2 regions of the Exiguobacterium sp. MH3 genome follow, and region 2 is predicted to be linked to the other one. Evidence: riboswitches for the same ligand, from Rfam matches in the RefSeq annotation. Region 2 holds a riboswitch; the other holds the start of a gene.
The links. Region 2 has a riboswitch for FMN ahead of ribD (bifunctional diaminohydroxyphosphoribosylaminopyrimidine deaminase/5-amino-6-(5-phosphoribosylamino)uracil reductase RibD). Riboswitches for the same ligand answer to the same signal wherever they lie in the genome.
Positions count from the first base shown of each region.

Region 1: another riboswitch for FMN. It lies ahead of U719_RS12510 (ECF transporter S component); the one in region 2 lies ahead of ribD (bifunctional diaminohydroxyphosphoribosylaminopyrimidine deaminase/5-amino-6-(5-phosphoribosylamino)uracil reductase RibD).

Region 1 covers NC_022794.1:2,379,397-2,382,544, forward strand. Annotated here, with positions in the region: gene U719_RS12500 (NAD-dependent epimerase/dehydratase family protein) at 1-476, opposite strand, end outside; gene U719_RS12505 (iron-sulfur cluster assembly accessory protein) at 594-944, opposite strand; FMN riboswitch at 1,056-1,197, shown strand; gene U719_RS12510 (ECF transporter S component) at 1,353-1,919, shown strand; gene U719_RS12515 (YuzB family protein) at 1,996-2,229, opposite strand; gene U719_RS12520 (NAD(P)/FAD-dependent oxidoreductase) at 2,322-3,148, shown strand, end outside.
Region 2 covers NC_022794.1:2,805,492-2,808,639, forward strand. Annotated here, with positions in the region: gene U719_RS14490 (bifunctional 3,4-dihydroxy-2-butanone-4-phosphate synthase/GTP cyclohydrolase II) at 1-75, opposite strand, end outside; gene ribE (riboflavin synthase) at 75-701, opposite strand; gene ribD (bifunctional diaminohydroxyphosphoribosylaminopyrimidine deaminase/5-amino-6-(5-phosphoribosylamino)uracil reductase RibD) at 686-1,726, opposite strand; FMN riboswitch at 1,886-2,030, opposite strand; gene U719_RS14505 (M20 family metallopeptidase) at 2,214-3,148, opposite strand, start outside.

The DNA.
Region 1 (3,148 bases), 430 kb from region 2:
GGTCCGAGGACGACCGGAAAACGGACCGCAACGACTGGGAACGTCGCCCGTTGGAAGAAATAACTCTCCGCTTGGCGTTTCCCTTCGCCATATCCATGTTCCTTCTCGAGGTCATATTTCCCCGGAAACGGATTATAGGCACGCTCCGTGATGTTCGCACCACCGCCTTCATAGACAGACATCGTCGACGTCAACACGTAACGTCCGACTTTTCCTTCAAACGCGTCGATCGCAAGTTTTGCTTGATACGGTGTGAAACAGATATTGTCATAGATGACATCCCAGTGCTGTTGGCTTAAGTCCTTCATCGTACTACTTGACGTCCGGTCTCCTTTAAAGAATGTCAAGCCCTTCGCAACCGGTGGCGTATGCTCGCCGCGTGTGACGATTGTCACGTCATCCCCCGAATCGGCTAACCGAATCGCAAGCCGGCGTCCGAAGTAGCGTGTTCCCCCGAAGATCAATACTTTTCTCATCCTGAAGCCCTCCCTGTTCGTAGTAGCATTCACTCTCTTAATATTTCGAGTCAACGGAACAGGTCTCCTGTATGCGGACAATAAAAAAATCGTGGACGATGTCCACGATTGGATTCATTAACAGCCACCCGGTGTCCCGGCATTCGTTGCCGTCCGGAACGATGTCCCGCAACCGCATGTTGCGATGGCATTCGGATTCGTGATCGTGAATCCGCCGCCGAGCATCGACTGCTTATAATCGATTTCCAGTCCTTTGACGACCGGGTAATCTTTTTCGTCCACGATGACGGTCACGCCGTGCTGTTCGAAAACGAGATCCGTTTCTTTCTGTTGGTCGAGTCCCATTCCGTACGACAGACCACTACATCCACCACCTTGGACGAGCATCCGAAGATTCCGTTCATCTGCTGGTGCCTGCGCCATCATGTCTTGGACTTGTAACGCTGCTGCCTCCGTTAAATGGATCATGTCATCACCTTCCTTTTCTTTAGTATACGCAACTTCTGAGCGAATCGAAACCTAGTTGCTTGAAACTATCTTGAATTCGTTGTATAAATGGTATGTACAACAAAATAATCGTTCCATCTTCAGGGCAGGGTGAAATTCCCGACCGGCGGTAAACAACTATTATGAGTTGAAGCCCGCGAGCGAATAGGGCGCTATTTGCTGATTCTGTGTAATTCAGGAGCCGACAGTATAGTCTGGATGGGAGAAGATGGCGGCATGAGTTTGAATTTGATCGATTTTTGCAACAATCGATTAGGTTTATTTAATGCGGACTTCTCCCCTGTTGATCTCATCAATAGGGGTTTCTTTATGGACGCAGTCATGCCAATACTTCATCGAGAGGAACGAGCAAAAGGAGACAATACTCGTATGAAACGCACACAAAAAATGGTCACTCTGTCAATGTTAGGTTCAATCTCATTTGTTCTTATGCTTATCAATTTTCCACTGCCGTTCTTACCGAACTATCTGAAGATCGACTTCAGTGATGTTCCTGCTCTCGTCGCAGCGATCATGTTCTCACCGGTCGCAGGTGTCATCGTCGAAGCATTGAAGAACGTGTTATATTACATCTTCCGCGGAAGTGGTGTTCCGGTCGGAGAATTCGCGAACTTCGCTGCTGGTGTCGCATTCGTGCTTCCTGTCAGCTGGTTCTACCACAAAAAGAAATCAACACAAGGTCTCGCAACTGGCCTCGTCGCTGGTACAATCACGATGGCACTCGGTCTTGCGATTCTCAACTATATCTTGATCCTTCCAGCATATGCATGGTTCCTCGGTATGGACTACATGGCGGATCCAGCTGTCAAATGGACAGCAATCACAGCCGGTATCTTACCGTTTAACGTCATCAAGGCATTGTTCATCTCGGCACTCTTCATTCCGTTGTTCATGAAACTACGACCATGGATGATGCGCCGTCAACAATCTGCCTGATCCGAAAAGCTGCGCCCGCTGACGGACACGAATCCCCTCGTTCAGACGAACGAGGGGATTTTTTGGCTGTTCGGGCTCACAGCTCATTCTCTTCGATTTTTAGGTAAATCTTTTCAAGCAACTCTTCCGGCGTCTCGCCTACGACCGTCTCACCATCAACGAGACAAAAATGATCAAGCGAACAAATGCCGCAATAGCCAAGGCAACCGTATTCGACGACGTCGACGTTCGGGTCACGTTCGAGTTGCTCCATGACGACCTGTGTACCAGCCGCTAAGTTACTGATACAAAATTCAATAATCGGATTCACTTTTTTTCCTCCTTCAAGCAGGAAACGACCTGCCTCATGTCGTATTATACAAGGTCAGACTGATTTAGGGGAACTAAGGGGGATTTTACGTTATGAAGCAATTGGTCGTACTCGGCGGAGGATATGGTGGAATGCGGATTTGTGAGCGATTCAAGGACGAGGAAGTTGCCGTCACGCTCGTCGACCGTCTACCGTACCACGCACTCAAAACGGAATATTACGCACTCGCAGCAGGTACATTATCAGATCGAGATGTCCGGATTGAATTTCCGGAGGGGAAACATCTTACTTATAAATATGGACATGTCATTAAAATCTCACCAGAGACGAATACGGTCCACCTGCAAGACGGATCAGAATTATTCTATGATGACTTGATCATCGCCCTCGGTTGCGAGGATAAATACCACAACATTCCGGGTGCTCAAGAGTTTACATACAGCATCCAGACACTTGAAGAATCGCGCAAGACACAGCAAGCGATCTGTGGTCTGTCACCGGGGTCCGTCGTCTCGATCGTCGGTGCTGGTCTATCTGGTGTTGAACTTGCCAGTGAACTGCATGAAAGCCGGAAGGATTTAACGATTCGTCTGTTCGACCGCGGTCCATCCGTCTTGTCATTCTTATCCGACAAAGTCTCATCTTACGTCCAGGAATGGTTCGAGGAGCATGACGTGGAAGTCATCAACAATTCGAACGTCACGCTCGTCACGGCGGACGACGTCCGAAACGGCGACGATACGTACCCGTCGGACTTGACGATTTGGACGGCAGGTACGCAGCCGGTCAAGGTCGTTCGTGATCTCGGCTTTGCTGCAGACAGTGGCGGTCGGATCAAATTGACGGCACATCACCATGTACCGGAATACGATAACGTCTTCGTCATCGGCGATTGTGCCAGCTTGCCGTATGCACCAAG
Region 2 (3,148 bases):
GTCATCACAGACGATGATCGGTCGTCCGTTTTTCAAATCTTCTATTGCGTCTTCAATCAAGTCGAATCCGTTCATTACATGTCGCCTCCTAAGAATGCTGCCCAGTCCGTCTGCTTCTCATGCTGCGTGAAATGATAGAGATGTTTCGCCATCATGTCACACTCGATATTGACGACTGCACCGCTTGCCAATCGATCAAACGTCGTCAGTTGACGGGAGTGCGGAATCAATGAAATCGAGATCGTTTCCGGTGTGACGCGTTGCAACGTCAGGCTCGTGCCGTTGATTGCGATCGAGCCTTTCGGAATACAATACTTTTGCCACGCTCCGACATCAAACGTATAGACCATCGCTTCTCCATCCGGTCGCCGACTGATCAGTCGGGCTGTTCCGTCGATATGTCCACTAACGAAATGTCCACCGAAGCGACCGTCTGCCGGCATCGCCCGCTCAAGTTGCAAGGGACTTCCGACTCGGTACGTACCGAGTGCTGTTGAACGGATCGTGTCATGGACGGCATCTGCCGTGAAACCGGTTGGACTCATCGACGTGACCGTCAAACAAATCCCGTCGACGGCGATGCTATCACCGATCTTCGTTCCTTCGAGTACCCGGTGCGCCTCAATTTCAAGCGCTAACCCGTTCGGTCGCGGGATCTTTCGTTTTAAGGTTCCGACTTCTTCAATCAATCCGGTGAACATGTCGTCTCCTCCTTTCGGATGTACGTCAGATGGAGATCCGGTCCGACCGTCTCAACCTGGTCGATTTGAAAACGATCTTCGATATCGTGTTGACCATTCCACGCATCGCCTTCAAAAATCGATGGGGCTTGGTAGACTTCGATTCGGTCAACGAGATCTGCCTCAAGGAAAGCGGCTTGAATCGTTGGTCCGCCTTCAATCAAGACACTACGGATGTCTTGTTCGTATAAGCGTTTCAAAATCGCTTCCGGCGTCTCATATTCACCAACGAGGACCGTCACCTGATCGTGACTAATCCGAGGAACACTCGTCAGCCAGTAGGTTGGATTTTTACCATCGCGGAAGACTTGCGCCGTCTCCGGAATCCGCCCCCGGCGATCAACGATTACTCGAATCGGCTCGATGCCTGACGATGCGCGTAACGTCAGTGCCGGATCATCGACGAGCACCGTCTCACTTCCGACGAGGATGGCATCGTGGCGTCCACGCAGGGCACGACCGTTCGCGCGTGCTTCTTCTGACGTGATCCAGCGCTGTTCACCTGTCGCCGCGATCCCGTTCATCGTCTGAGCGATTTTGACGGTCACGGTCGGACGTTTTCGTTCGATCGTCTTCCAGAATACCGTGTAAAGGGCTTCTGCCTCATGCCGTAACAAGCCGACATCGACTTCGATTCCCGCGTCCTGTAGCCGTTTGATTCCGGAACCAGCGACAATCGCATGTTTGTCTTCCGTTGCAACGAAGACTCGTTTGATTCCTGCTTGTAGAATTGCTTCCGTGCATGGTGGCGTCTTGCCGTGATGGTTGCATGGCTCGAGCGTCACGTAGAGATCGGCACCACGGGCGGCTTCTCCTGCCATCCGTAAGGCTTCGACTTCTGCGTGCGGCCCACCGGCAAACCGGTGTGCACCGAAGCCGATGATGCGTCCTTGTTTGACGATGACACAGCCGACACTTGGATTCGGACTTGTTTGTCCGTGTAACATTTGTGCTAATTGCATGGCATAACTCATCATCTGTGACATCGCGTTCACTCCTTTCAAATGAAAAAAGACGCCCCTTGAAAAAGGGGCGTCTGTATAGAAGGGTTCACGAAATACACGGTTCGCTTCCTGCATTTTTTCATGCAGAAAGAGACCGTCTCCTGAAAACATTTTTTCAGAAAACAGCTTGAATCGCGTCGTTTCGTTCTTCTCCCATCCGGACTTTACCGTCGGCCCTGGAATCTCACCAAGTCAGCCATGATGCGTACATCATGGGTCGCGGGCTCGTCGATCGATTGATCGCATCACCGCCGGTTGGGATTTTCACCCTACCCCGAAGAACTGGATTATTGAGTTATACAACTTTAGCCTAGCATATCTTTTTCAAGAAAACAAAGCGCAAATGCTTCTGTCTTGTCTCTTTTTTGATTTCGTTCCACTTCTGTCACCCGTCCCCAATTCGTAATCGACTGCATCTCAAAAACGACCGGAGCACTTGATAGCAGTGCGTCCAGTCGTTATTTTCCACTTACAAATAACCATTCTTCCGGTCATGGAATTCTTGCGCAATCGCCCCGCGCGTCCGTTCATCAGCGAGGACGCGAAGCGCTGTCCGGGCGAGGATTTTTGCTCCTGTGATCAATGCTTCATCTCCAGCTTCTGAACGGGCCGCTTCTTTGAATGCTTCCGTATGGGCGACGAGATCATCTGGTCCAATCTTGATATACGGATGGATCGTCGGGATGACTTGACTGATGTTACCGGCGTCCGTTGAACCAAGACCCGGTCGTTCGTCCAAGTGAACGATTTCGCCGAGCGCCTCTGCTTCTTCTTGGAACAGACGGTCGAACGTCCGGTTGAAGACGAGGTTATCGACTTCATTTTGGAAGGCGATGACATCGAGCGTCGCCCCAGTCGCGAGTGCCGCGCCTTGGGCGACGGCTTTGACTTTTTCCGTGACGGCATTCAATCGTTCCCGTGTCGTTGCCCGGATGAAGAAACGTGCTTTTGCGTATTCCGGGATGATGTTCGGCGCATCGCCTCCATGCGTGATGATCCCGTGGATCCGGACATCGTCTGGTAACTGCTGACGTAAGGCATTGATTCCATTGAAGAGTTGAATGACAGCGTCGAGGGCGTTGATGCCTTCTTCCGGTGACGCCGCTGCGTGCGCCGGACGACCCGTAAAGGCAAAGTCGAGTGGATCGACCGCAAGGGAAGAACCCGTGATCCGTGTTTGTCCCGACGGATGGACCATCAAGGCTGCATCGATTCCTTCGAGTAACTGATGTTTGACGAAACTGCCTTTCGCACTGCCGTTCGGTCCACCTTCCTCGGCTGGTGTTCCAAGGACAACGACACTCCCGCCGACTTCATCGAGCACTTTACTGAGCGCGATCGCCGCTGCGACGCTCGTCGTGCCGATAATATTATGACCGCACGCGTGACCAATACTCGGCAACG